One region of the Cognatiyoonia sp. IB215182 genome, then DNA from elsewhere that is predicted to be linked to it. Evidence: riboswitches for the same ligand, from Rfam matches in the RefSeq annotation. Region 1 holds a riboswitch; the other holds the start of a gene.

Region 1 (4,861 bases):
CCGCCGGTGCGATTGCGCGCAAGGCAAAGGGCAAGGCCAGTACTGCATTGACCAGCATTGTCACGATCAGCGCCACATCGGCGGGCCGGATGAACGGAAACACGATCAGGAACGCGCCGGTTCCGACCACGAGGCCCGATGCCGCCAAGGGCAGGACGCCAATGATGGCGACCAAAGCGCCGCCGTGCAGTGAGAGGGCGAGCGCCATGGCCACGCATAGGATGGCAGAACCGGTTGCGACCAGGACAGAGCGCAGCGCGGCATCCCAGATGCTCGGCGGCAAGTCCATGAGGCCGGGCAGACCGCGCAGAACGACCATGGCCAAGGGAACCAGCAGGAACAGGGCCGCCGCGGCGATCATCGCGTAATCCAGCGCAGGCCAGCGCAAATCCCAGCGTTGGACAACGCGATCCAGCCCTGCCCCCATCGCGTCGATGATGCTGATGCGCCATGCGACAAAGGCAGCCAGCACGCATAGGCCGAATTGGATGCAGGCCAGCAACGCCGCGCGGCCCAGATCGAAATCAAACCGCAGCGCCTGGTAGATTGCGAGCTCCACCGTCGTTGCGCGCGGCCCGCCGCCCAGTGTCAAGGCCACGGCGAAGCTGGTCAGACAGATCAGGAAAATCACGAGAAATGCGCTGGGCGCGACGGCCCGCAGCATCGGCCATTCCAGCATGCGCCAAACCGAGGCGTTGAGTGTGGCCGCCAGACGAAACCGCTCTGCCGGGATGGCGAGCCAGCCTTGCAAAATTAGCCGAATGGCGAGCGGGAGGTTGAAGAAGACATGAGCGAGGACGACACCGTGAAACCCGAAGATCGAGATAGGCTCAAAACCCAAGCCGGTGAGCGCGCTGTTGAGGATGCCGCCACGCCCGAACACGGCCAAGAGACCCAGGACGGCGACGATAACCGGCAACAGGAACGGCGCGCCGAGGAGCGTGATCAGGAGCTTGCGCCCAACAAACCGCCGCCGCGCCAGCGCACGGGCGACGGGGATGGCCAGAAGCACGCTCAAAGCCGCTGAGACAAGCGCTTGGCTTACCGTAAACCGGATCGCCGCCCAGTCAGCGGCAGCCAACCCGCCTTGCCATTCGGCCCGCCACGCCACGGCAGCCAGCGTGCCCAGCGTCAGCAACAGGACCAGCGCCGCCGCAACGGCGCCGGGCCAGGCGGGTGTTATCGCGACAAGGCTGCGCGCCATTCGTCCAGTGCCGCATCACGCTTGGCTGCTGCGTCTTCCGGCGACAAAAGCAGGGATTTCGCGGGTGTCAGCAGGGTGTCAAAGCCGTCCGGCAACCCATCCGCCGGGGTGACGGCGGGGTACATCCAGTTGGTGGTGGGGATGATGCTCTGGAACGCGTCCGAGACCATGAAGGCCAGGAACTGATCAGCGAGTTCGGGTTGATCGGTGCCTGCGACCTTTCCGGCCACTTCGACCTGCATGTAATGCCCTTCGTCAAAGCCCCAGGCGACCTTGCTCGCATCATCCTCGGCGATCAGGTGGTAGGCGGGGGAGGTTGTGTAGGACAGAACCGCATCCGCCTCACCATCGAGGAACATGCCATAGGCCTCGGACCAGCCGGGGGTGACGGTGACGACGTTGTCGGCGAGGTCGGCCCAGAGGGTGTCGGCCTCATCGCCATAGGCGGTCTTGACCCACATCAGAAGGCCGAGGCCCGGTGTGGATGAACGGGGGTCCTGGATCACGACTTGGACATCGCTGTCGGCGAGTGCCTGCAGGGAGGTGGGCGCGTCGTCGCCTGCATTGCCGACAAAGGCGAAATAGCCCCAGTCGAATGGCAGGAAGTCAGGGTCGGTCCAGTCAATCGGCAGGCTAAGATCGGCGGTGACCCCATGCGGTGCAAAAAGGCCGGTGTCGCGCGCGGCGGCCGTCAGGTTCGTATCAAGCCCCAGCACGATATCGGCGTCGGTGCGTGGCCCTTCGAGTTGCAGGCGTGCCAGCAAGGCGGCCCCGTCACCCGCGCCGATGAATTGCAGATCGCAGGTGCAGGTTTCCTCAAACGCGGCCTCAACCGCGGGGCCGGGCCCCCATTCGCTGACGAAACTGTCATAGGTCATCACTTGCAGCACCGGGGTCTCGGCCCATGCAGCCGAAGCAGCAAGGGCAAGTCCCGCGACAGCTGGCAGATAGATCGGTCTTGGCATCTTATCCTCCAAATGCGACGGGCGGATTGGGGGTAAGCGGGATTGCCATACCTTCCCTCCGCCGGTCTTAACCGGTTCAGGTTCAACGGGTCCGCGTGGTACGCATCTCAGCCGGATTGGCCCCCCGAGGTGACATTCTTGCTATGGGAAAAATGCAGTAATCACAAGATGGAACTGGCTTTTTGGCGCCCCATAAAGTAACATGTATTCACATCCAAAATTCAGGAGAAAGGAGGCGCCCATGGGGGAACGCGACTAATTATTTTGTGCCTTGAGCTAACATTTCTTTGGCTCGTCTATTACGCCTTTGGTCTGGCCACGACATATGACATCCCAATCTGGGCCACCGCATTGCTGGTAATCATCGTGGACCGCATCGTGACCTTCATCACATCATCTGCCAAGCGCCGACGCGACCGATTGCGAGAATAGCTTGGCTTTCCGCAAGGTGCTGGTTATCTGACCGTCAGTCAGGAGCCCGCCTATGTCGATCAACAGTTTTGGCCATCTTTTTCGGTTCACAACATGGGGCGAAAGCCATGGGCCCGCGCTGGGCGCGACCGTGGATGGCTGCCCGCCGCAGGTGCCGCTGGAACCGGCGATGATCCAGCAATGGCTCGACAAGCGGCGGCCAGGGCTGAACAAGAATACGACCCAGCGGAATGAGCCGGATGCGGTTGAAATCCTGTCGGGCGTGTTTGAGGGGCAGACGACGGGGACGCCGATCCAGCTGATGATCCGCAACACCGATCAGCGGTCGAAGGATTACGGCGATATCGCGAATACGTTTCGCCCGGGTCACGCCGACATCACCTATCACCAGAAATACGGGGTGCGGGATTATCGCGGTGGGGGCCGGTCTTCAGCGCGTGAGACGGCGTCGCGCGTGGCGGCGGGTGGTGTGGCGCGTGAGGCGATTAGGGCGATTGCGCCGAATGTGCAGATCAAGGGTTACATGACCCAGATGGGTGCGAAGCAGATCGACCGGTCGCGGATGGATTGGGCGCAGATTGATCAGAATGACTTCTTTTGCCCCGATGCGGAGGCCGCGAAAGAGTGGGAAGAGTACCTGCAATGGCTGCGCAAGGACGACCATAACTCGGTCGGTGCGATCATTGAGGTGGTGGCGCGTGGCGTGCCTGCCGGGATCGGGGCGCCGGTCTATGCGAAGCTCGATACCGATCTTGCCGCCGCGATGATGTCGATCAACGCGGTGAAAGGCGTGGAGATTGGTGAGGGGATGGCCGCCGCCGCGCTGACGGGGCGGGACAATGCGGATGAGATTTTCATGGGACAAGGCGGGCCGGAATACAGCTCCAACCACGCGGGCGGCATCCTTGGCGGGATCAGCACGGGGCAGGATATCGTCGTGCGGTTTGCGGTGAAGCCGACGTCATCGATCCTTTCCCCGCGCAAGTCGATCCGCATGGATGGGACCGAGACCGAGGTGATCACCAAGGGGCGTCACGACCCGTGCGTCGGTATCCGCGCCGTCCCGGTGGGTGAGGCGATGATGGCCTGTGTGATCCTCGATCACCTGCTCTTGGATCGTGGCCAAACGGGTGGCGTGCGCGGCCAGATTGGTTAGGGACGCCCCCTAGCTGGCGGTGCTCGCCTCCAGCGCCGTATCCATCAGCGCCTGAATGTCGCGCTGCGATGTGCGGGCGACGATGCGGCCAAGCTCTGCGTCGCCTTTCATCACAACAAGTGTCGACCGGCGCGGGATGTTCAGTTCTGTGGCCAGTTCGCCACGGCCATACTCGTCCCAATCGACGTTGATGAATGTGATGGCTGCGTCATAGGCCGGATTGTCGGCGCGCAACTGGCCGATCACACGTTCCTGCGCCCGGCAGGTCGTGCACCAGGAGGCTTTGAAATCGACAAAGACGGTCTCACCCGCCGCCAGCCGTTCGCGGACCAGGCCGGGGGTGTAATCGAGCGTTTCGCTGGCTCTTGCGGCCATCGGTGCGACTGCCACAGCGGCGGATAGCGCCATAAACTCACGACGTTTCATCAATCTCTCCTTTGTCAAAAGCGGACCGACAGGTCCTGTAGCCAGAATGGCAAGCGGTCCAGCAGCCAGATTTCGGCCATCTGGTGCAGACCAAAGAATAGGGCGGTGCCCAGGGCGATAAAGATCACGCCGGTGATCATGCGGACCCGGCCCGAGATGGCCTGTAGCCACGCCTTGCGTGCCCGGATCGCGTTTTGCGCGCCATAGGCCAGCACCACGATGATGGTCGAGATACCGAGTGCGAAGCTGAACATCGTTGCCGCCGCCCAGCCGAGGTTTTCACCGGCAGAGGCCAGCGCGATGGCGCCACCCAGTGTTGGCCCGACACAAGGCACCCAGACCGCACCCAAAAGTGCGCCGCCCACAAACTGCCCGCCCAGCCCGTCGCGGTTCACGCCGTCCATCCCGGCATCGGCCCGGGCGGACATGCCTGCGGTGGCGGTCGCAAACCGGGCCGAGAACTGTGGGACGACCAGCACGATCCCGAAAAGGACCATCATGAAAGCGCCCGCGCGGGCGATCATCAGGTCATCAATGCCCAACGCCTGGCCAAAGACTGCGACTGTCATCCCCACAATGACGAAAGACAGGCTCATCCCCGCAGCCAGCACCAATGGCCCGGCGCGGCCTGCCTGCAACGCGGTTGCCAGCACAATGGGCAAGACCGGCAGCACGCAG
Region 2 (4,861 bases), on a different contig from region 1:
CCATTCCTGCACCCGCGCCTCAGGGTCCGCATTCAGGGTGATGTCGGTCACGGCAGAGACGATATCGGCTCCCGCCCTAAACACACCCGCCGCGCGTTCAACCGACATACCGCCGATCCCCACCAGAGGCGTATCACCCACACGGGCTTTCCATTCCGTCACGCGTGGCAAACCCTGCTGATGCCATTTCATCTTTTTCAGTATCGTCGGATAGACCGGCCCTAAGGCGACGTAGTCCGGTGCCATGGCCAACACGCGCTCAAGCTCGTCATCATCATGGGTCGAGACCCCCAACTTCAGCCCCGCCTTACGGATCGCGGGCAGGTCGGCCGTGTCCAGATCCTCTTGCCCCAGATGGATCCAGTCACAGTCCAGATCGATCGCCGCCTGCCAATAATCATTCACCACCAGCACCGCACCATGGTCTCGGCACAGATAGCGGGAGGTGGCGATTTCGCGGTGCACGGCCTCGTCGGGCTGATCCTTGATGCGCAACTGCACCAGCTTCACGCCTACAGGCAGCATCCGCCGCAGCCAGTCGGAATGGTCGAAGATCGGATAGAACCGGTCAAGCCTCATGACAGAAACGCCTTGCCGATCACGGGAGTGGACGCCTCCGCCATGTCGCGCGCCTCAATCGGATCCGCGTCATAGGCAAGCCGCCCTGCCTCCACCGCGCGCATCATCGCGCAGGCCATCGCCACCGGGTCGCCCGCGCGGGCCACGGCGGTGTTCAGCAGGACCGCGTCATAGCCTAGCTCCATCGCTTGGGTGGCGTGGCTGGGGAGGCCAATACCTGCGTCGATGACCAAAGGCACGTCGGGGAACTCGGCGCGCATCGCCCGAAGCGCGTATTGATTGTTCAGCCCCCGGCCGGAGCCAATCGGGGCACCCCAAGGCATCAAAACCTGACATCCGGCATCAAGCAGGCGTTCGGCGACGATCAGGTCTTCGGTCGTGTAGGGGAACACGTCAAACCCCTCGTCGGTCAGGATACGCGCCGCTTCGACCAGCTCAAAGACATCCGGTTGCAGGCTGTCGGTATGACCGATCAATTCCAGTTTGATCCATTTGGTATTGAACACTTCGCGCGCCATCTGCGCCGTGGTGACGGCTTCTTTCACCGTATGGCACCCGGCGGTGTTGGGCAGGATATGCACGCCCAGGTCCTGAACCATTTGCCAAAATGCCTGGCCGCTGCCGCCAGCGCCCTCTCGGCGTAAAGAAACCGTGGCAACGCCCGCACCACTTTCGCGAAACGTCTGCTCCAAAATCGCGGGGCTGGGATATTGCGCTGTCCCTAGCATCAACGGGTTGGGCAGGTCTGTTCCGTAAAACGGTTTCATCTTCATCCGCCCTGCATCGGTGCGACGACCTCAACGCGGTCACCATCGGTCAGTTCAACGCTGGCGCGCAGGCCAGCAGCAACAAATTCTTCATTGACGGCGGTGGCGACGCGTCCGGAATACCCGCACTCCTGCAGAAGATCTGTGAGCGTCGTGGCTGCAACCTCGCGCGCCGTTCCGTTAAGCACAATCTTCATCGACCATCTCCGAGTGAATGTTATTTAACGCAAGGTCCGCCACGCCCTTGGCCAGCGCGGGAGCAAGCAGGTAGCCGTGGCGATAAAGCCCATTGGCGTAGATCGTGCCACCCCGCCTGCGAATACGCGGCAGGTTGTCGGGGAAGGCCGGGCGTAAATCGACCCCGATTTCCTGCACTTCCGCCTCGCCGAAGGCGGGGTTCAGCGCATAGGCGGCGCTGAGCAATTCCAGCATCGACCGGGCGGTGATCCGGTTGCTGTCCTCGCTTTCGATCATCGTCGCGCCCAGCATGTAGATCCCGTCACCACGCGGTACGATGTAAAGCGGGATGCGCGGATGCAGCAGGCGCAAGGGCCGGGTCAGAGAGACATCGGGGCAGCGGATCACCAACATCTCTCCCTTTACCCCCCGCAAATCGGGCAGCGCGTCGCGGGCGCTGAGCCCCCGGCAATCAATCGCGTTCGAAAGGCCTTCGGGCGCAGGTGTTTGGTGGAACACCACTCCGCGCTCAACGAGAGATTGATGCAAGGTTTGAAGTGCCTCGCGCGGGTTCAGGTTGGCTTCCGCCTCGAAGAAGAGGCCGTGAGGGAAGCCACGAAGATCAGGTTCAAGCTCGACGATTTTATCACCGACCTCGGTGAAGCCCTCTGTCCGACGCGCAAAGCGGCGCAGATCGGCTCGGTCCCTGCGGGCGGCGACCACCAACGTGCCTTTTCTTTGAAGGTCGACCTTGCCAGCCCACCAATCGATGGCCTGTTGACCAAGACGCAAAACCGGCTCGTCCGCGTTCTCGAACTCGCACCAGGGTGCCAGCATCCCGCCCGCCCACCACGAACAGCCATGGGGTCCGGGCGGCCCGGCGGGATCAAAGACCTGAACCTGCGCTCCGCGCGACACCAGCTCGGTCGCCACTGCAAGCCCCGCCACCCCGGCACCTATGACCGACCAAAGGCTCAAGTTTTGCCCGAAGCCGGCCAGAACCGGTGGAAGTGATGCACCGGGCCATGGCCGTTACCGACGTCCAGTTCGTCCGCAACCGCGATAGCGTCTTGCAGATAGCTATGCGACATCCCGGTGCTCCGCTTCCATGGGCACCGCGCAAAAAACTGCCTGCTTTCGCAAAGACCGTTCCCTCCGCCGGAATTGCCCGGATCAGGTTCGATGGGTTAGCGCAGTCGCGCCTCTCAGCCTTTCGCAAGGCACCCCAACGGTTCAAGATGCGGGTATCAAGTCGGCACGGATGAGTCAAACACATGCATATCTGTGACCACAGGCTGATTTGTGACTATCGTAAATAGTCGACTTACGCCGCCACCTACCTGATTGTGAGCTTAATGTTCGTTTTCCGTACTCCGAGGCAGCTTTAGATTTTTGCTAAGTGTTCAGATCCGCGGTCCCATTGATCATGACGAATACCTTACCATGCGGCACACCCAGCGTATCATTGATGCGTGTCTCTGGCAGGATGCGCATGAACGGCGGATGAATGGCTTAGACCAGGGGACGACCTGCCAAGCGAGGGCCTGCTACTGGCCGAGCTTCTCAACCAAGCCTTGCCGTGCCGGGAACAGCTGCGTGCGGGTGATATCGTGTTCAGGATGATGCGATGAGAGGCCCTGTCGAGACGGCAATTGCTCACTAAGGTCCGTCAGGGCTGGCTTGATGCAGGCTATATGATCAAGCGCGGGGCGACACTGCGATCATCCTCTTACATCCTGCGCATATTGCAGATGATTCCGGATGCAACACGCATCTGCGACACGGATGATCTCGACGAGGACGCGCAAATACAGGCGCTGCAGGACATGATCCGACAGCGGATGGCAAGCACCACTGATTGAGCGGAGAAACCAAATGCGCGGCATGACCGCTGTTACCGCGTATTCCTTTCGGCCATCGCGATTATCACGACTGTCATCTACTTACGATGGTGCTTGAGTTCAAGATATCACCATAGACGATAGCTATCTAAACATACAAACACAGTATTTCCCAATGCTGCAACGAGGTCGTATGCAGAAATAACGATTTGCCTGAGTGTATTCGAAGGCAAAAGAAAAACTGGAATGCTACCTGTGGGAAAAAGGCGCGAGTTGTTTTTACGTGATTCCTTTTCCCAGCGCATTTCTTGGTTTTAAGAATAGGAAGTTCAGGTGTGTGTATTTCAACAGAAATCTGTCTGAAGATTCGTCCAACGACTGCCATAAGTTGCAGTGAATTAAGCCTTTGGTTGCGAGCATTGCGAATGGCCGCCAACGGATCGTACCTGACATCGGGGCAAAGCGGTGAGTTATGTTCACCTCTTGTCGGTGGGCGTTAAGTCTTCCGCGCAAAATCGATCGAGACCGTTAGAAATAGGAAAATATAGGGTATGTACCCAATGCACGTAATAATGCAGCCTAGCTCTCACTTGTCGATGGTTGGTTATAAAGCAGTCTTCAATTTGCTTGGGTCTGAGCAGTCAGACAAGAAAGATAACGGATTAGGGGATGCGATGATTACTGATGCCGATGCAAAGAGGCAGATTTTTGTGTGGGCCAGACACCGAGCAGGGGAAGCTGCCGGCAAAGAAAGAATCTTCCAAACTCCAGCCGGGGTGCTATCCAATGCGTGGCGCAGAGATCCGGGGCAAACGCCCTCTTGCAAGGCGGCGAAGACAGAGACGTGCTGCTGATAGCGGGCTTGAGCCTGCCCTGAAACATCAGGCAAAGCCAGTGAATTTGAATTTGGAGCGAAGAGACTATGCCGTATATCGTTAACAACCTCGTGCGCGAAGGTACGCAACACGTCATCAGTTGTATGGGGGCCGAGCCAGCTGTAGAGCCAACGCCCTGGCTCAGTGCGATGCTCACGAAAGGCAGATCGAACTTCGACAAGCCCGGCGAGCAGATGCCGCTGACCGAAGAATTGCGCGCGCAGCTACCGCATACGGTAAGGGTTGAGAAGCCACCCGAACAGGGCGTGCCTGATATCTTTGAATGCCTGTGGGTCGGGAACATCGTTAGTGAGCGTTTGAAAGCCAAGCTTGAGGAGCTTGAGCCCGGAGCGCACGAGTTTTTTCCCGTAACCGTCAAGCGGGATGATGACAGTGAGACCTTTGGTACTTGGTATATCCTCTATCTGCACCAGAAACCTGACATAATTGATCATGACCGAACGCTCTATGCAGGCGAGATTGGTCAGGATATCGGGCCCGGTGCGGAACGGGGCCTGGCATGCAACTTTGGTTTTAAATACGTCGTCAACCCCAAAACGGCCGACCGGGACGTCGGCGGGCCATTGATCAATTTCAAACCCGGTGGATTGGCGGGCCGTCA

The links. A riboswitch is a leader RNA that binds a small molecule or an ion and turns the genes downstream of it on or off. The one in region 1 is predicted to bind thiamine pyrophosphate.
Region 2: another riboswitch for thiamine pyrophosphate. It lies ahead of SLH47_RS24330 (bifunctional hydroxymethylpyrimidine kinase/phosphomethylpyrimidine kinase); the one in region 1 lies ahead of thiB (thiamine ABC transporter substrate binding subunit).

What each region holds. Positions count from the first base shown of each region.
Region 1 is NZ_JAXBMB010000005.1:331,019-335,879, forward strand. Features, by position in the region: gene SLH47_RS12400 (thiamine/thiamine pyrophosphate ABC transporter permease ThiP) at 1-1,204, opposite strand, end outside; gene thiB (thiamine ABC transporter substrate binding subunit) at 1,180-2,169, opposite strand; TPP riboswitch at 2,206-2,306, opposite strand; gene aroC (chorismate synthase) at 2,654-3,757, shown strand; gene SLH47_RS12415 (thioredoxin family protein) at 3,767-4,183, opposite strand; gene SLH47_RS12420 (cytochrome c biogenesis CcdA family protein) at 4,198-4,861, opposite strand, start outside.
Region 2 is NZ_JAXBMB010000021.1:30,754-35,614, reverse strand. Features, by position in the region: gene SLH47_RS24350 (thiamine phosphate synthase) at 1-579, opposite strand, end outside; gene SLH47_RS24345 (thiazole synthase) at 576-1,346, opposite strand; gene thiS (sulfur carrier protein ThiS) at 1,349-1,543, opposite strand; gene SLH47_RS24335 (FAD-dependent oxidoreductase) at 1,527-2,501, opposite strand; partial or broken gene SLH47_RS24330 (bifunctional hydroxymethylpyrimidine kinase/phosphomethylpyrimidine kinase) at 2,498-2,611, opposite strand; TPP riboswitch at 2,657-2,761, opposite strand; gene SLH47_RS24325 (hypothetical protein) at 3,176-3,385, shown strand; gene SLH47_RS24320 (imm11 family protein) at 4,311-4,861, shown strand, end outside.